One region of the Bradyrhizobium sp. UFLA05-89 genome, then DNA from elsewhere that is predicted to be linked to it. Evidence: predicted binding sites of a transcription regulator. Region 1 holds the regulator's gene; each other region holds the start of a gene.
What was found. The regulator LexA, encoded in region 1, represses DNA repair genes until DNA is damaged. The targets are predictions, from matches to a motif close to TGTTCNNNNTGTGTTCNG.
Positions count from the first base shown of each region.

Region 2: the regulator LexA is predicted to act here: its motif matches at 1,886-1,903, upstream of SO139_RS29405 (single-stranded DNA-binding protein).
Region 3: the regulator LexA is predicted to act here: its motif matches at 1,930-1,947, upstream of recA (recombinase RecA).

Region 1 is NZ_JBANBA010000029.1:5,393-8,668, reverse strand. Features, by position in the region: gene SO139_RS17225 (molybdopterin molybdotransferase MoeA) at 1-817, shown strand, start outside; gene lexA (transcriptional repressor LexA) at 993-1,691, shown strand; gene SO139_RS17215 (hypothetical protein) at 2,315-2,752, shown strand; partial or broken gene SO139_RS17210 (ComEC/Rec2 family competence protein) at 2,761-3,276, opposite strand, start outside.
Region 2 is NZ_JBANBA010000070.1:12,201-15,476, reverse strand. Features, by position in the region: gene gyrA (DNA gyrase subunit A) at 1-456, opposite strand, end outside; gene SO139_RS29410 (DUF2306 domain-containing protein) at 625-1,023, opposite strand; gene SO139_RS29405 (single-stranded DNA-binding protein) at 1,238-1,729, opposite strand; gene SO139_RS29400 (outer membrane protein) at 2,176-2,946, shown strand; gene SO139_RS29395 (outer membrane protein) at 3,183-3,276, shown strand, end outside.
Region 3 is NZ_JBANBA010000005.1:36,776-40,051, reverse strand. Features, by position in the region: gene gcvP (aminomethyl-transferring glycine dehydrogenase) at 1-237, shown strand, start outside; gene SO139_RS04255 (hypothetical protein) at 271-699, opposite strand; gene recA (recombinase RecA) at 749-1,837, opposite strand.

The DNA of each region.
Region 1 (3,276 bases):
CCGTCCTGCTGGCGTCGATTTCTTCGAGGGCGACGTGCTCCTGCGACAGGGAGCCAGACTCACCGAACGCGACCTCTCACTGGCCGCCGGCATGAACCATCCGGAGCTTGCCGTGCGTCGCCGGCCGAGGGTCGCGATTCTCGCGACCGGCGACGAGTTGGTGATGCCGGGCGCAACGCCCGGCGCGGGCCAGATCGTCTTCTCCAACGGCTACGCCCTGCACGCGCTGGCGCGGGCCGAGGGCGCCGAAACGGTCGATCTCGGCATTGCCGCCGATACGGTTGCGGCGACCACCGCCGGGATCCGCCGGGCCCGCGAGAGCGGCGCCGACATCCTCATCACGACCGGCGGTGCGTCGGTCGGCGACCACGATCTGGTCAGGCCAGCGCTCCAGGCCGAAGGCTTCGAGATGGCGTTCTGGAAGATCGCGATGCGGCCGGGCAAGCCGATGATGCACGGCCATCTCGGCGCGATGCGGGTGATCGGCCTGCCCGGCAATCCGGTCTCGTCCTATGTCTGCGGCTTCCTGTTCATGGTGCCGTTGATTCGCGCGCTTGCTGGCCGCTCGCGCGTTCATCACCGCCGCGAGCGCGCCGTGCTCGGGCGCGACGTCGGGCCCAACGACGTCCGCGAGGACTATTTGCGCGCACGGCTCGAGGAGCGCGAGGACGGCACGCTGGTGGCCGTTCCCGTCAACCACCAGGACTCCTCGCTGCTTGCGAATCTTGCTACCGCACAAGCACTTCTCGTGCGCGCGCCGTTCGCGCCAAAGGCCGAAGCAGGCACGCCTTGCGAGGTGTTGCGGCTGCCCTTGTGAGTGCAATCTGATTCGCGCGTGATGCGAACTTCGCCGCGTTCACACAAAATTAAGTGGTTGCGGAACACATATCGAACATATAGTGTCCGTTCATGATTTGTTTCGAGCATCTAGCGGCTTCTGCTGAATCTGGCGTCTCGGAATCGAACGACATCAACCGGGGGATTTGGTCGAGATGTTAACGCGCAAACAATACGAGCTTCTGCGGTTCATCAGTGAGCGCCTCAAGGAAAGCGGTGTGCCGCCCTCCTTCGATGAGATGAAGGACGCGCTCGATCTGCGCTCGAAGTCCGGCATTCACCGCCTGATCACCGCGCTGGAAGAGCGCGGCTTCATCCGTCGCCTGCCTAACCGCGCGCGCGCCATCGAGGTCATCAAGCTGCCCGAGCTTCAAGCCGCAGGCGCCGGCCGCCGCGGCTTCACGCCGAGCGTCATCGAAGGCAATCTCGGCAAGGTGCGGAGCGCCAGCGCGTCTGTCGACGACGGCGAGCGTCCGGTCGCCGTGCCCGTGATGGGACGGATCGCGGCCGGCACGCCGATCGAGGCGTTGCAGACCCGCAGCCACACCATCAGCGTGCCTCCGGACATGCTCGGCTCGGGCGAGCACTATGCGCTCGAAGTGCGCGGCGATTCGATGGTCGATGCCGGCATCCTGGATGGCGACATGGCGCTGATCCAGCGCAACGAGACCGCTGACACCGGCGACATCGTGGTGGCGCTGATCGACGACGAGGAAGCGACGCTCAAGCGTTTCCGCCGGCGCGGCGCGTCGATCGCGCTGGAGCCCGCCAACACCGCCTATGAGGTGCGCATCCTGCCGCCGAACCGGGTGAAGATTCAGGGCAAGCTGATCGGGCTGTATCGGAAGTACTGATTGCCCAGCAGAAAGTACCGATTGCCCGGCAGATTGCCAGCCATCGCACGGCGATACGGGCGGACGGATCGTCCGCTCCAGCAAAATAGCGTTGTCGCTTCCACTGTGATTATCCCTACACCTGCACAGAGCTAATCCTCAAGCATGGCAGGCGCGAATGCGCTGTGCGGGCTGCAGAGGACAAAACCCATGCGGCAGGTGATTTTAGGCGTGATCTCGGCAGCCTTGATCGCGGGATCGGCACCTGCGAGCGATGCAGCGCAACACCACGCCGCCCGAAAGGCCACGCCGCCCGAAAGGCAGAGCACGCGGCGGCAACCAGCGCGCCATTCCGCAATTCCAACAATGCGATCGCACCTGCGCCGCAGGCGAGCTGGCCCTCTTCAGGGTACTCCGCTGCCGGCGCTGATGGAAGCTCGCGTGAGTGAATGATGTGAACCAAGATAGAGTCTCGGCGAGAGGCTTTGTTCCTCGTTTGCCGGGAAAGATAATGTGATCGGGCGATGCGCAGACGGGCCGCAGATTTGCCCACAAACGCGATACACTCGTAGGCTTCCAACTCTGGTAGAGGCCTGCGCCTCCGGGGGGGCGCGGACCTGCTATCTCGCATGAGGAGCACTCCGATGTGTGACTACAGCCTACATGCCGTTGCGACCCGCCCCGCTCAAGTCGGCGAGACGATCGTCACGACAACCTTCCGCGGCACCTCGACGCGTGGATTTGCGTCGGAGCGTGATCTCTCGGTTGCCGTCTGCCTCCTGCCAGGCACCGAGCTCGCCTTCGCCGACAACGTCCGCTACGACAATCGCTGGATCTGGACGCGCACCGTCAATTCCCGCGTCGGCAAGTTCGGTAAGGTCGATCCGCACATTCCCGATCGTCATCATGATGCGATCGAATTCCCCGACGGCAACTACGTGCTGGTAACGCAGCTCGTCGAGGGACAGCGTGCCACGGTTCTGCAATTGCCGGTGACGCAGCCGCTCGGCGAGAAGACAGAGCAGCCCGCCGTCGAGCAGCACACGACCACGACGCCCACGACACGCCTGCCGATCGGCTGACGCGTCTTTCAATCCTCGGCCTGCAGGTCGGCCTCCGATGGCGTAGCATCCTTGCTGCGTGGAGTAGCCGGCCGCGGTGCGAGGCTGAGCTCGAAATCGCTATCGCCGGCCCCGGCCGGCGACCAGGGGCGGTTTGCGCTCCTTGCTTTCACCGTTTGCAGCGTGAAACCGTCGCCATCGCGCGATAGCGCGAGTGCGCCCTGCGTCTTCAGACGCTCGCGATCCACGACCATCGCCGCGCAACCGGCTGCTGCAGGCTTCGCCGTCACCACCAGCGCGGCGCGGCTGCAATCGTCCGCCAGCGCGTCGATACGCAACGAGAGCGCGACCAGGCGACCATCGGCGAGCGGCGTCACGCAACCGCCTTCGTCGCATGAGACGCCATCGGCGAGCGACGCATCAGTCGCGCCGCGCGGATCAGCATCAGATGCAAGCCACTCCTTGAGAAGAAAATTGTCCTTGCCGGTTCGGATCAGGTGCAGTTGGCCGCCCTTGCCGCGCACCGCGATGCTGTGGCCGTCGCC
Region 2 (3,276 bases), on a different contig from region 1:
CTCGCTCTCGATGTCCTCGAGCAGTTTGAGCGCGATCTTGGTCAGGCGCGACTCGGTGTAGCGCATCGCCGCCGGCGGATCGCCGTCGACCGAGCCGAAATTGCCCTGCCCGTCCACGAGCAGTTCGCGCATCGAGAAGGGCTGCGCCATGCGCACCAGCGCGTCATAGATCGCCTGGTCGCCGTGCGGGTGGTATTGGCCCATGACGTCGCCGACGATGCCGGCGGACTTCTTGTGCTTCTTGTCGGGCGTATAGCCCTCCTCGTTCATCGAGAAGAGGATGCGCCGGTGCACCGGCTTCAAGCCATCACGCGCATCGGGCAGCGCGCGCGCCACGATCACGCTCATGGCGTAATCGAGGTAGGACTTCTTCATCTCGTCGAGGATCGAGATCGGGCGAATATCCGAAGGATGCTCCGGCTTGTCGCCGGGCTTGTCGTTATCGTCGTCAGCCAAGGGGAAATCCGGTGAGTTCTTGTCCGGGAATCATATAGCGCATCGGGGGTCTGATAACCACCCTCGCGCAGTCCCGGGAGGCGCTTTTTCCGCTTATTTTTCCAACGACTTACGGCTTCTGCGAAGACTCGGCAGGAGGGAGCGGAAAGGCCCCTCTGGAACCCTGCCTTATGAGCCCAATATCACCTGATGCATGATGCGTCCCGGCAGCAGCGTGAACAGCCCTGCGATCACCAGTGCGCCGGCGAACATGAAGATCATTATGCGCCGGTGATCGGCGACGCGATGGGTATGCGCCCGCCACACCGCGAGCGGCAGCATCACAAGCGTGAAGATCGAGAGCAGATGAATCGGACTGAACGGCCCGACCAGCCGGATCTGGTGGATCCAGAACGATGACGCGGCCACGATGGCCATCAGCGCCACCCAGATCCAGCCGACGGTCCGGTGCGGCAGCGTCCCCTTGGGCGCCGCGAACTGGACGACGCCAAGCGCAAAAGCGGCCATCGCCGCAAAGGCATGGAGCGGAATGGCTGGAGCAGCGTCAAGCAGAGGCGCGAGGGTCATGGCTGAGGCGTCCTGGCGATGGCGCCTGAGAAGCCGGCGCGAGCAATGTAAATAGCATTAACATGAAGTTAATACCATTCACATCGCCCGACATCAAATCCTCAGGCGCAACATCAGCGCGGCCGGTAAATACCAGCTTGATCAAAAGATTGGTAAGAGACGCTGACCCTTTGTGCGAAGGCGCCGAACCAGGCTCTTAGGACGGCAAGTCAGCTCAGAACGGAATGTCGTCATCCATATCGCTGTTGCGGCCACCGCCCGCCGCGACAGCGCGGCGCGGCGCGCTGCTCACCGGGCCAGAGGAGCCGAAGTCGCCGCCCGGCTCCTCGCCAAAGCTGCCGCCTCCTCCGCCACCGCGACCGTCGAGCATCGTGAGGTTGGAGTTGAAGCCCTGCAGCACCACCTCGGTCGAGTATTTTTCGGCACCGCTCTGGTCGGTCCATTTGCGGGTCTGGAGCGCGCCTTCGACATAAACCTTGGCGCCCTTCTTCAGGTACTGCTCGGCGACCTTCGCGAGCCCCTCGTTGAAGATCACGACACGGTGCCACTCGGTCTTTTCCTTGCGCTCACCGGTCGCCTTGTCCCGCCAGGTCTCCGACGTCGCGACGCTCAGATTGGCGATCGGCCGCCCGTCCTGGGTGCGGCGGATTTCCGGATCCTTGCCGAGGTTGCCGACCAGAATGACCTTGTTGATGCTTCCCGCCATCGCCGCTCTCCACTCCAAACTGCGAAATTGCTCGAAAAAGCCGGAGCCGTGCCAAAACCGCTCGCTGCCGCTTGCTGAAGGACCCTATACGCTGGCGGACGTCGCCGAGCCCGCGGTCCCGCAGGTTATCCCCACATATAGCACCTGGGCAGGCAGCGTTCCAGCTTTGTTCCTATGGGCGGCGACCGGATGCGCGCGCAACATGGGGTTGCATACTCGAAAAATCACCGGAACCGCATGGAACTTTTTCGGGTTCCAGCGCGCGCGAAATACCGCTTAACATTCATTAACTTAGGAACCTCCCAGTTCACTCGCGACTGTTGCTTTTTGGAGACGGACTCTACCTCCAAATCAGACTACGCTTGGTGCGACATCAATTCATTGGGCGTCGCGCCTGATTGACCGCTTCGGGGACTAAAGAAGCGGGTACAGCCGGAGGGACAGAAATGAAGAAGATCTTGGTGGGGGTCGTTGGTGCCGTTGCGCTGAGCCTGTCGGCTCCGGCGAGCGCAGCGGATCTCGCGGCGCGTCCATACGTGAAGGCTCCGCCCCCGGCGGTCGCCGCAATCTACGACTGGAGCGGCTTCTACATCGGCATCAACGGCGGCGGCGGCTCGGCCCACAAATGCTGGGACTTCGTGGACAGCACCGGCTTCGTGACTGGCGTCCCCGGCAGTCTCGTGGGTGAAGGCTGCCACAACGCAACCGGCGGCACGGTCGGTGGTCAGATCGGCTATCGCTGGCAGACCAGCCAGTGGGTGTTCGGCTTCGAAGGCCAGGGCAACTGGGCCGACTTCCGGGGCGACAACACCAGCGCCGTCTTCCTGACCGACCGCAACCGTTCGCGCATCGACTCCTTCGGCCTGATCACTGGCCAAATCGGCTATGCCTGGAACAACGTGCTGTTCTATGTGAAGGGCGGCGGTGCGGTTGTCGGCGACAAGTATGACGTCTTCGACGTCCCAAGCGGCGCGCTGCTGGCTTCGGCTCGCGAAACGCGTTGGGGTGGTACAGTCGGCGCCGGCCTGGAATTTGGCTTTGCGCCGAACTGGTCGGTGGGCGTCGAGTACGACCACCTCTTCCTCGGCCACCGCACCATTGGCTTCACAACGCCCGGCGGTTTGTCGTTCGGCAGCGACCGAATCGGCCAGGACGTCGATATGGGCCTCGTCCGCCTGAACTATCGTTGGGGCGGCCCGCTCATCGCGAAGTACTGATCTCCGCCAAAACTATTCTTCTCGAAAAGGCCGGCTAACGCCGGCCTTTTTGCTGCGCGCATGCATTCGGCGAGAATAGGTCAGCTACACTTACACGTTTTGGCGTGGTGTGGCTTCTCGGGTACACAACTATGGGCTTCACTGGTGTAAGCACGACCTCAGTTGGACCAGAGCGTCCGCTGTCCTTCCGCGCACGGAAGGCAAAAACAGAAACTGGGACTGGGATTAAGTTGAAAATGAAGAAGGTTTTGTTGGCTTCGGCCAGTTTGTTCGCACTCAGCGCGTTCGCTCCGGCCATGGCTGCCGATCTGGCGGCCCGCCCCTACACCA
Region 3 (3,276 bases), on a different contig from region 1:
GCCGGCCGCTTCAAGATCGAAGCGTCGCCACTGCGCCATGCGCCGCACACCGTGCACGACATCGCCGATGACAACTGGACCCGCGCCTACACCCGCAGTGAGGGCTGCTTCCCCGACGGAGTCTCGCGCACCGACAAATACTGGTGCCCGGTGGGCCGCGTCGACAACGTCTATGGCGATCGCAACCTCGTGTGCTCCTGCCCGCCGGTGAGCGATTACGCGCAAGCGGCGGAGTGAGGGATTCGTAGGATGGGCTTTGTCCAACCCATCCTAGCCGTCGGGCCAACGCATCAGACTTGCCGATCGCGCCAGAAGGCTCTGACAATGAGCGGTCGCAATTGTGAGCGCCCAAGCCTGGGATTCATCGATTCTGCCCTGCAGATCAGCGAGCGCGCGTACCTGCCAGTGCGCCCTTTCGCGTCCGAGCGGCAAAGATTCGGTCTCGGAAGCAATTCCGACAAAGGGTAAAATATCAGGATCGTCTTCGAGGCGAGCCTTGAAGCGACGCCTCGCAATCGTCCTGGCTCCTTCCACCGGGAACACGCTTCCGGAAAGTATACCTTTCGCCGTCTCAATGATGATTTGGCGAGCAGCAATGACCTCGGACTGATTCCAACTCACGGCGATCCCGGTCTCGACAACTGATCCGGTATCCCTTCTATCACGCAAAAACGAAACGGGCACTGATGACGTCGGCAACTCAACGTCCTCAGCGCCCGCTCCTCGCAAAACTCTATTCGGCTAAGTCCTACTCCTCCGTCGGCTCCTCGCCGTCGGCGTCGCGCTCGGGATTGCCGGCCAAAATCTGCTCGGCGATCAGGCCGGAGTTCTGGCGGATCGCGGTTTCGATCTTGGCGGTGACATCGGGGTTGGCCTTCAAGAACGCCTTGGAGTTCTCGCGGCCCTGGCCGAGGCGCTGGCTGTCATAGGAGAACCAGGCACCGGACTTCTCGACGATGCCGGCCTTGACGCCGAGATCGAGGATCTCGCCCATCTTCGACACGCCCTCGCCGTACATGATGTCGAACTCGACCTGCTTGAAGGGCGGCGCCAGCTTGTTCTTCACCACCTTCACGCGCGTGGTGTTGCCGACGACCTCGTCACGCTCCTTGATCGCGCCGATGCGGCGGATGTCGAGACGGACCGAGGCGTAGAACTTCAGCGCGTTGCCGCCGGTCGTGGTTTCCGGCGAGCCGTACATCACACCGATCTTCATGCGGATCTGGTTGATGAAGATCACCATGGTGTTGGACTTGTTGATGGAGGCCGTCAGCTTGCGCAGCGCCTGGCTCATCAACCGCGCCTGGAGACCGGGCAACGATTCCCCCATCTCGCCTTCGAGCTCGGCCTTCGGCACGAGCGCCGCGACCGAGTCGATCACCATCACGTCCACCGCGCCCGAACGCACCAGCGTGTCGCAGATTTCCAGCGCCTGCTCGCCGGTGTCCGGCTGCGAGATCAGGAGATCGTCGATGTTGACCCCAAGCTTGCGCGCATAGACCGGATCGAGCGCGTGCTCGGCGTCGATGAAGGCGCAGATGCCGCCCTTCTTCTGCGCTTCCGCCACCGTGTGCAGCGCCAGCGTGGTCTTGCCCGAGGATTCCGGCCCGTAGATCTCGACGATGCGCCCCTTGGGCAGGCCGCCGATGCCGAGCGCGATATCGAGCCCGAGCGAGCCGGAAGACACCGCCTCGATGTCCATCGAACGGTCGCTCTTGCCGAGCTTCATCACCGAACCCTTGCCGAACTGGCGCTCGATCTGAGAGAGCGCGGCAGCCAGGGCTTTACTCTTGTCCATGGAAGATCCTTCGACGATACGTAGGGCAGTGGCGGACATCTGGTCGTGCTCCTTATGGCGGGGATTCGCGAGAGGGACAAACGGTTGGCGAAGCGGGCCGGCGATAAAATTACCGTACACTGTTTGTTCCATGTTCGCAATATGTTCTTTTTGAGCTTCAGGTGCTGTCCGTACTTAACCCCCGGTGTCCCAAGTTGAATTTGTGAATGTCAGAATTTGTTCGCAGACTGCCTCAAGGCGTTCATGCCTCGAAACGCCTAGTCTGAATGGGGTAGGCCAATTCGTATAGGGAGCAATTGGTTGCAGTCCATCGGATTGAGGCCGCCAGTCCGCTGGCACGGGCGACGCGGCGGTTTCGGGGTCTCACCAGAATCCATGAAAACAACCCCATGCAAAGTAGCCAGCCCCTTCTGATTCCGGTTGTCGTCGAGGTTGATTTTGACAACGTCCGGAACCGCTTGTGATCAGGGGACGCGCCTTAGGTCATCTTCAAGATTGCCGCTATTGCCTGACTCATGCTCCCAAGGCCGGGACTGAAGCGGCTGGCAAAGGGCACGGCCGCCGCAATATCGCCAACGGTCACCCGCGGCCTTCCTCATCGTCGCCGTCCGCGGTTTTGGCCCATGAGGCGAGCAACGCCGCTTCCTCTCCCCGCGCGTACCGGCCTACAGCACGGCCAACAGAATGAGCCCCACAACCAGCACAACAAACCCCGTCGCCGTCGCAGCGGCGAATGATCGCTCTACGTTATCCATATGCCACCCCTGATCGGCGGGCCACGTTCCCCCATGGCATCGCCGAGCAACGCTGAGTCTCCTCAATTGCTGTGTCGTAATTTCTGCGAGTGGGTGTCGGAATTGGGACGGGATTCGTCCTCGAGATGGCGACACGACCTATCCGCAATCTGGCCTTGAACCGCCAATCGCCCGCTCCCGCCTGTAAGCTCCCTGTAAGCTGCGCGGGGTAACCTTGCTTGGCTACGGTGTTGCAGCCCAGCACCTCAGCCTCCAATAACCTTCTGCCCCGCCCGGCTCTCCCTGGCGGGGCTTTTTTTTCTGTCGCGCAATTCCCGGGATTTGCGCGTAGCCGCAGCGAAAAGGAATCGATCGCAGGGGCGGCGGGGAGGACGACCGGCAGGATCGCGGCGCAGGAGATCAGCCAGGAGGCGAGCCAATGAGGCGCCTTTGCCTTTCGACCCGCAACGAGGCGAAGCAAGGCACGTGCCGCGGCTTCATCTCACCGCGCGACGCGACCCAGGTGCCAGCGGCGGTCCGGCGGCGGATGATTCGCCGCCGCAGCCAGGCGGCTGGTTTGATAGTCCCTCAAAGCGCCAGAAGGTGATCACGCTCGTCTCGCCGCACCGCTCGCAAGTGAGCGTCTCCTCGCCGAGGCTATAGCGCCCGCGCCTGAAGACCGTAGGCGATGCCGGCTGCCTGCAATGCGGACAGACCAGAGAAAAATTTCGCGCACCCCAGCGC